4 regions of the Aeromonas bivalvium genome follow, and region 4 is predicted to be linked to each of the others. Evidence: predicted binding sites of a transcription regulator. Region 4 holds the regulator's gene; each other region holds the start of a gene.

Region 1 (2,201 bases), on a different contig from region 4:
ACCACCCTGGTGGAGGCCAGCTTCAACCTGCCCTCCACCGCCACGCCCCAGGTGGTGAACCCGGCTACCTTCAATCCCAAGGACTCGACCACCTACTCCTCCTCCACCTCTGTGGTGGCGTACGACTCCCTGGGCGAGCCTCACACCATCACCCAGTATTTCGTCAAGGATGCCGACCCCCTGGATCCCACCAAGGCGGCCAGCCCCACCTCCTGGCGCATGTACCTGTACGAGGGGGATACTCCCATCGACATCGCCGGTGGCAACCCGACCACCCCGGCGGGGGGCCTGGCCACGCCGCCCCTGAGTGCCAACATCACCTTCAATGCCGATGGCAAGGTCAACACCATCACCCCGGCCACCATCAAGACGGTAGCCCTGGGTACCCCGGGGGCCGGCGTCATCGACAACGGTGCCGATCCGACTCAGGAGATAGAGATCAAGTTCGGTACCGTGACCCAGTACTCGTCGCCGTTTGAAGTCAATAAATTGACCCAGGATGGTTCGACCGTGGGCCGGCTGACCAAGGTGGAAATCACCCCGGACGGCATCGTCTCCGCCACCTACAGCAACGCCACCACCGTCAAGGTGGCCATGGTGGCCATGGCCAAGTTCGCCAACCCCCAGGGGCTGACCCAGATTGGCGATACCTCCTGGCGCGAGTCCCTGCTCTCCGGGGATGGCCTGCCGGGCACCCCGAACTCGGGCACTTTCGGTTCCGTCAAGTCCTCGGCCCTGGAGCAGTCCAACGTGGATTTGACCTCTGAGCTGGTGGATCTCATCACAGCCCAGCGCAACTTCCAGGCGAACTCCCGTTCCCTGGAAATCAACAGCTCGCTGCAGCAGACCATACTGCAGATCCGCTGACGGGCGGCGACATGGGTTCAACAAGGGGCGCTTTGGCGCCCTTTCTTTATATATCAATAGGTTAAAAACATGCTCACGCTGTTGGCACCTTAATTGCTTTCTTCCTGTCAGAGTCATCTGTTTGACGGAGGATCCCATGGATCACCTGCTTTATATCGCCATGTCCGGTGCCAAGGAGAACATGAACAGCCTGGCTGTGCGTGGCAACAACCTGGCCAACGCCAACACCACCGGCTTCAAGTCCGACTTCGAGCAGGCACGCGCCATGCAGGCGTTCGGCGAAGGGCTGCCGACCCGGGTCTTCGCCATGACGGAGCGCCCCGGTCAGAACCTGCAACACGGTATGTTGACGACCACGGGCCGGGATCTGGACGTGGCGGTAGACGGGCAGGGGTGGATCGCGGTGCAGGACGGCAAGGGGGGCGAGGCCTTCACCCGCATGGGCAACCTGGAGCTGAGCGCCACCGGCAATCTGCAGACCAGTACTGGCCTCAATGTGGTGGACGAGGCCGGCAGGCCCATCGTCTTGCCGCTGCCCCTGGAGAAGCTGGAAATCAACCGGGATGGCACCATCACGGGTCGCCCCGAGGGGGCCGCTCCCAGCCTGCCGGAGGACTTTCAGCGTATCAAGCTGGTGCGCCCGGCCGCCGATGCGGTGGAGAAGGGGCAGGATGGCCTGTTTCGCCGCAAGGATGGTCAGCCGGAACCCGCTTCCGCCGAGGTGGGCCTGATTGCCGGCTCGCTCGAGGGGAGCAACGTCAATGTGGTCGACGAGATGACCAACCTCATTCGCTTGCAGCGTCAGTTCGAAACCCAGGTCAAGATGATGAAGACGGCCCAGGAGAACGACGAAGCGCAAACCCAACTGCTGCGTATCAGCTAATTAGGAGCCAGACATGAATCCTGCACTTTGGATAGGCAAGACGGGGCTGGATGCACAGCAGACCAACATCGCCGTCACCTCGAACAACCTCGCCAACGCCAGCACGGTTGGCTACAAGAAATCCCGCGCCATCTTCGAAGACTTGCTCTATCAGAACATCAACCAGCCGGGGGGGCGCTCCTCGGCGGATACCGAGCTGCCCTCCGGCCTGATGCTGGGGGCGGGGGCCAAGGTGGTCGCCACCCAGAAGAGCTTCAGCCAGGGCAATGTGCAGACCACGGAGAACTCCCTGGACCTGATGATCAGCGGCCGCGGCTTCTTCGAGGTGCAACTGCCGGACGGCAGCAGCGCCTACACCCGCAACGGCCAGTTCACCCTCAATGACGAGGGCACTATCGTCACCCCGGGCAACGGCTACCCGCTGCAACCGGAGATCCAGATCCCCGAGAAC
Region 2 (2,201 bases), on a different contig from region 4:
CCATGGGCTTTACCCTGGAGCGGGAGCAGGCGTTCGACCCCAGCGCCATGTGGACCATGGTGCCGACCCTGGTCGGCGAGGTGGTGTTTCCCCTCGGTCTGCTGTTCGCCCTGGTGGCCCTGGCGGCCTTCATCGGCAATACCCTGCTCGGGGGCCTCAACTTCTCCAGTCAGGCCATGATGCCCAAGTGGAGCAAGCTCAGCCCCCTCGCCGGTCTCAAGCGGATGTTCGGGGTGCAGTCCCTGGTGGAGCTGGTCAAGTCCATCGCCAAGGTCCTGTTCATCACCCTGTTTGCCTGGTGGATGTTGTCGAGCCAGTTCGATCACCTGCTCAACCTCTCCCTGGAGGCCTTCCCCGGCGGCATCATAGATGCCCTCGAGCTGTTTCTGTGGATGCTGATCATCCTCTGCTGCGCCCTGCTGCCCATCGTCGCCATCGATGTCCCCTTCCAGAGCTGGAACCATGCCCGCCAGCTCAAGATGACCAAGCAGGAGGTCAAGGACGAGTACAAGGACTCCGAGGGCAAGCCCGAGGTGAAGGGGCGCATCCGGCGCCTGCAGATGGAGATGGCGGCGCGCCGCATGATGGGAGACGTGCCCAAGGCCGATGTCATCATCACCAACCCGACCCACTATTCGGTGGCCCTGCAATACGATCAGGGCAAGCCCGGGGCGGCGCCCAAGGTGCTGGCCAAGGGGGTGGACGAGGTCGCGCTCAAGATCCGCGAGATAGGCCGGGAGTACGAGATCCCCATACTGCCGTCCCCGGCGCTGACCCGCGCCATCTACCACAGCGCCGAGATTGGCCAGGAGATCCCCGAGGGGCTGTTTGCCGCCGTGGCCCAGGTGCTGGCCTATGTCTATCAGCTCAAGAAGTTCCGCCGTGGCCGGGGCCGTCGCCCGCAGCCCCTGGGCAAGGACCTGCCCATTCCTCCGGAATACCGCAAGTAACGCCAGGGCCGCAGCCCGCAGCCTCTTGGCAAGGACCTGCTCATTTCGCCGGCATACCGCAAGTCACGCCGGGGCCGCTGCCCGCAGCCTCTTGGCATCCCCCGCAAGCGCCCCATCAGGCCGCAGCTGACAAACTTCTGACACAGTCAAAATAAAAGCATTATAAATCAGCAAATTGCTTTATTGGCTCGATGTTTGCTTTAATCCCTCTCATCTGGGATCAAGAACTGAGAATCGACATGACAGTGCGGGCATCATTGGGCCGATTGAAAGCGTACCGCGGGATAGTGGGCAAGGGGCTCGGCACACCGCTGCTGGTGTTGGCCTCCCTCGGCATGGTGGTGCTGCCCATCCCGCCCCTGATGCTCGATACCCTCTTCTCCTTCAATATCGCCCTCTCCATCGTGGTGCTGCTGGTGGCCGTCTATACCCGCCGCCCCCTGGAATTCGCCGCCTTCCCGACCGTGCTGCTGATTGCGACCCTGTTGCGTCTGGCCCTCAACGTCGCCTCGACCCGGGTGGTGCTGCTGGAAGGCCACAACGGCGGCGACGCCGCCGGCCATGTGATCGAGGCGTTCGGCAACGTGGTGATCGGTGGCAACTATGCGGTGGGCATCATCGTCTTCCTCATCCTGGTCATCATCAACTTCGTGGTGGTCACCAAGGGGGCCGGGCGGATTTCTGAAGTCAGCGCCCGCTTCACCCTGGACGCCATGCCCGGCAAGCAGATGGCCATCGATGCGGACCTGAACGCCGGCCTCATCAACCAGGAGGAGGCGCGCAAGCGCCGCGCCGATGTGACCCAGGAGGCGGACTTCTACGGCTCCATGGACGGTGCCTCCAAGTTCGTCAAGGGGGATGCCATCGCCGGCATCATGATCCTCTTCATCAACATCATCGGCGGCTTCATCATCGGCATGATGCAGCACCAGCTCAGCTTCGGCGAGGCGGCAGAGGTCTATACCCTGCTCGCCATCGGTGACGGCCTGGTGGCCCAGATCCCCTCCCTGCTGCTCTCCATCGCCGCCGCCATCATAGTGACCCGCCAGAACACGGATCAGGACATGGGCACCGCCATGCTGGGCCAGCTGTTCGACAATCCCAAGGCCCTGGTCATCTCCGCCAGCATCCTGCTGATGATGGGGCTGGTGCCCGGCATGCCGCACCTGGCCTTCCTGAGCCTGGGCGGTGTGGCCGCGGCCGGGGCCTGGTGGCTGCTGCGCCGGGAGAAACAGAACCAGGCCAAGGCGG
Region 3 (2,201 bases), on a different contig from region 4:
CGCCGCATCTGGGTCAGGAACCAGATGGCGTCCGAGTAGTAGGGGTAGGTGGCGTGATGGCGGAAGAAGACGTTGAAGTCGGGCACCCTGCGCACATCCCCCTTGTTGTACTCGAAGGTGCCCGTCATGGAGGCGGCGATCACCTGCTCGTCGGCCCCCACATAGTCGGGACGGGCCAGCAGCCTGGCGGCCGCCAGCCGGTTGCCATTGTCGTTGGCGTCGAGCCAGTGGGCGGCGCGGATCAGGGCCTTGACCAGGCGGGCATGGGTGTTGGGATGGCGCTCGGCCCACCCTCTGCTGACCCCGAACACCTTCTCCGGGTTGTTGCGCCAGATCTCGTAGTCCGTGATGACGGGCACCCCTATCCCCTTGGCGATCGCCTGCTGGTTCCAGGGCTCCCCCACGCTGTAGCCCATGATGGTGCCCGCCTCCAGGGTGGCGGGCATCTGGGGTGGCGGCGTGACCGACAGCATCACCTCCCCCTCGCGCTGACCCGAGTCATCCCCCTTGAGGGGGGCATAGTAGCCAGGGTGTATGCCACCGGCGGCCAGCCAGTAGCGCAGCTCGTAGTTGTGGGTCGAGACGGGAAAGACCATGGCGAAGTTGAAGGGCTTGCCCCCCTGGCGATACTGAGCCAGCACCGGCTTGAGGCTGCTGGCGGAGACGGGACGCGCCACCTGGCCGTCGGCCTGTTTCGGCAGGTGCGGCAGCATGGCCTGCCACACAGCGTTGGCGACCGTGATGCCGTTGCCATTGAGATCCATGGAAAAAGCGGTCACCAGCTCGGCCCGGGTGCCGATGCCGACATGGGCCCCCAGGGGCTGGCCCGCCAGCATCTGGGCGCCGTCCAGCTCGCCGTCGATCACCCTGTCCAGCAGCACCTTCCAGTTGGCCTGGGCCTCCAGGGTGACGTAGAGCCCCTCATCCTCGAAATAGCCCTGCTCATAGGCCACCGCTAGGGGAGCCATGTCGGTCAGCTTGATGAAGCCGAGCCTGAGCTCTTCTTTCTCCGGCGCCCCTATGGGGCCAGCGCCCAGCTCCGTGGCCGCCAGGGCCGGCATGGCCAGCATGGCCAGCAGCGCCCCTTTCCATATCATCTTCGGCGTCATGTTCACCTCGTTACATCCTTGTCCGGATCGGGAGGAAGCGCGCCGTTGCGCCCCGCCTTCGCCGTGTAGCCAAAAAAAAAAGCCCCATCGACCGTCTGGTCGATGGGGCCACATTGCCCAATGTTGATGGTGGTCGGCCCCTGGGGGCCCGGCGGCTTGCCGCGGTGGCGGCGCCTGCCTGTTATTGCTCTTCTCTGTACGTTATTCAGGATGCGTGCCAGGTTGGCAAATCCCCTGGCAACGCCTATGCCCTCGCCCATCTCCCCCACCGGCTGCGCCAGCGCGGCGCAACTGCACCAAAATGGCCACCCAACACCTGATGATCCGGCCCCTAGCCGGGCAGGGCCTGCAACAGACGGCGGGCCAGCTCGGCCAGACTGTGATTCTGGGCCATGGCCGCGCTGCGCATCGCCTGGTAGGCGGCCTCCTCATCCAGCCCCTGGTGGCGCATCAGACGCCCCTTGGCCTGCTCTATCAGGCGCCGCTCCTCCAGCTTGAGTCGCAGGGCATCCTGGGCCTGCTGTTGCTGCTGCACCATGGCCAGCTGGGCCCGGGCCAGTCGCAACCACTGCTCGACCGGTTCCCGCTCGCCGCAGCCGTGGGGCACCATGAGGGCGCCCTGGGTCAGCAGATCCGCCTGCTGCTGCACCGTCAGCCGATCGCAGAACAGCACCCGCGGCAGATGCAACCCCTGGGCCATGGCCAGCCGGATCTCGGCGCTGAAGCGGCGGCAGCTGATCAGAAGCCCCTCCCCCTGCAGCCTGCCCGCCAGCAGACCGGCCTCGTCCAGGATGCGGGGGCTGTGGCCATAATGGCTGACCAGGGCCCCCAGCCGGTTGGCCTGCACCCTGTCATCGGCATGGATCAGCAAGATGGAGTGGCGGCCTTCCTGGCCACCGACTGGATGTGACATGCCCTTTCCTCTCATCAGTTCATTCCGTCGAACAGGATGGAACCGACGCAACTTGGAGGCCAAGTGTTTGAATCTACCCCCTATTTATCCATCTCTAGGTAGAAGGGGTAGACCCGGACTCCCTCTCCGTCTCCAGGCCCTGGCTCAACGCAAGAGGGGGCAGCCCAGGCTGCCCCCTC
Region 4 (2,201 bases):
TGCTCGGTCCGAACGGCGCGGGCAAGACCACCTCTTTTTACATGATCGTCGGCCTGGTGCAGCGGGATGCGGGCCTCATCACCATCGACGAGCAGGACATCAGCCTGCAACCCATGCACATCCGTGCCCGCAATGGCATCGGCTATCTGCCTCAGGAGGCCTCCATCTTCCGCCGCCTCTCCGTCTATGACAACCTGATGGGGGTCATGCAGACCCGCAAGGAGTTGAGTCGCGAAGAGCGGGAAGACAAGGTGGAGCAGTTGCTGGAAGAGTTCAGCATCACCCACATCCGGGACAACCTGGGTCAGAGCCTGTCCGGTGGCGAGCGCCGCCGGGTCGAGATCGCCCGCGCCCTGGCGGCCGAGCCCCGTTTCATCCTGCTGGACGAGCCGTTTGCCGGGGTCGATCCCATCTCTGTCATCGACATCAAGAAGATCATCCAGCATCTCAAGGATCGAGGGCTGGGCGTGCTCATCACGGACCACAACGTGCGCGAGACGCTGGATGTGTGCGAGAAGGCCTATATCGTCAGTCACGGCAAGATGATAGCGGAAGGCACCCCCGCCGAGATCCTGGCCGACGAACAGGTCAAGCGTGTCTATTTGGGCGATCAATTCAGTCTATAGTAAGGGGAAATCGCCCTTCGTTTCCTGATGATCGCCTCGCTGAAATAAGGATATCCCGACGTAGATGAAGCCGACACTCCAGTTGCGTCTCGGTCAGCAATTGACCATGACGCCGCAGTTACAACAAGCGATTCGTCTGCTCCAGCTCTCTTCATTGGAACTTCAGCAGGAGATCCAGCAAGCCCTCGATAGCAACCCCCTGCTCGAGCAAGAAGAGGTCGAGCAGCTGGAGACTCATACCGATATTAAGCAGGACGAGAGCCAGATCGACAGCAGCGAGGCCATGGCCCAGGAGCAGTTGCCGGACGAGCTGCCGGTCGACAGCAGCTGGGATGACGTCTACTCCGCCGGCACCGGCCAGAGTGCCGGCCCCGTCTTCGAGGGGGAAGACAGCGTCTATCAGGGCGAGACCACGGAAAACCTGCAAGATTATCTGCTGTGGCAGATGCGGCTCACCCCGTTCAGCGATCTCGATGCCGCCATTGCCCTGGCCATCATCGATGGCATCGACGAGTCCGGCTACCTGACCAGCACCCTGGAAGACATCCAGCAGGCGGTGAGCAGTGACGACGTCGAGGTGGAGCTCGACGAGATCGAAGCCGTGCTCAAGCGGGTACAGCATTTCGATCCGGTCGGCATCGCGGCCCGCTCTGTACAGGAGTGCCTGCTGATCCAGCTGGGTCAGTTCAGTGCACAGCAACCCTGGCTGGCCCAGGCGCGTGAGGTCGTCCGTGAGCACATGGACTTGCTGGGCAATCGGGACTATCGCACCCTGGCGCGCAAGACGCGGCTCAAGGAGGGGGAGCTCAAGGAGGTCATCGATCTCATCCAGCAGCTCGAACCCAGACCCGGCAACCGGGTGGTACAGAGCGATTCCCAGTACGTAATCCCGGATGTCACCGTGGTCAAGCGCCAGAACCGCTGGGTGGTGGAGCTGAACCCGGATTCGGCGCCCCGCATTCGCGTCAACGAAACCTATGCCGCCATGGCTCGCCAGGCGCGCACCAGCCAGGATACCCAGTTCATTCGCTCCCATCTGCAAGATGCCAAGTGGTTCATCAAGAGTCTGGAGAGCCGCAATGAGACCCTGCTCAAGGTGGCCAGCTGCATCGTCGAGCAGCAGCAGGGGTTCTTTGAATACGGCGAGGAGGCCATGAAGCCCATGGTGCTCAACGACATCGCCGAGGCGGTGGAGATGCATGAATCGACCATCTCCCGGGTCACGACCCAGAAGTACATGCATACCCACCGTGGCATCTTCGAGCTGAAGTTCTTTTTCTCCAGTCACGTCAACACAGAGGGAGGAGGTGAGTGCTCATCGACCGCAATTCGTGCCCTGATCAAGAAGCTGGTGACGGCGGAAAACCCGGCGAAACCGCTAAGTGATAGCAAGATCGCGGATTTGCTGGCCGAACAGGGTATTATGGTGGCTCGACGCACGATCGCCAAATACCGTGAATCCTTGTTGATACCACCGTCCAATCAGCGCAAACGCCTGGTTTAGGCAACACAGAAGGAAGACGTTATGCAAATTAACTTGACCGGACACCACGTAGAGATCACCGAAGCGCTGCG

What was found. Region 4 encodes sigma-54, which starts transcription at its own class of promoters, with help from an activator protein. Its sites were predicted from a motif close to TGGCACNGTTTTNGCTT; they were not measured.
Region 1: the regulator sigma-54 is predicted to act here: its motif matches at 950-966, upstream of ACEUCR_RS11665 (flagellar basal body rod protein FlgF).
Region 2: the regulator sigma-54 is predicted to act here: its motif matches at 1,135-1,151, upstream of flhA (flagellar biosynthesis protein FlhA).
Region 3: the regulator sigma-54 is predicted to act here: its motif matches at 1,313-1,329, upstream of ACEUCR_RS06835 (CmpA/NrtA family ABC transporter substrate-binding protein).

The regions. Positions count from the first base shown of each region.
Region 1 covers NZ_JBGXBV010000004.1:134,402-136,602, forward strand. Annotated here, with positions in the region: gene flgE (flagellar hook protein FlgE) at 1-867, shown strand, start outside; gene ACEUCR_RS11665 (flagellar basal body rod protein FlgF) at 1,004-1,750, shown strand; gene flgG (flagellar basal-body rod protein FlgG) at 1,764-2,201, shown strand, end outside.
Region 2 covers NZ_JBGXBV010000004.1:30,494-32,694, forward strand. Annotated here, with positions in the region: gene flhB (flagellar biosynthesis protein FlhB) at 1-950, shown strand, start outside; gene flhA (flagellar biosynthesis protein FlhA) at 1,190-2,201, shown strand, end outside.
Region 3 covers NZ_JBGXBV010000001.1:1,497,816-1,500,016, forward strand. Annotated here, with positions in the region: gene ACEUCR_RS06835 (CmpA/NrtA family ABC transporter substrate-binding protein) at 1-1,109, opposite strand, end outside; gene ACEUCR_RS06840 (ANTAR domain-containing response regulator) at 1,441-2,022, opposite strand.
Region 4 covers NZ_JBGXBV010000005.1:316,739-318,939, reverse strand. Annotated here, with positions in the region: gene lptB (LPS export ABC transporter ATP-binding protein) at 1-626, shown strand, start outside; gene ACEUCR_RS14215 (RNA polymerase factor sigma-54) at 691-2,130, shown strand; gene hpf (ribosome hibernation promoting factor) at 2,152-2,201, shown strand, end outside.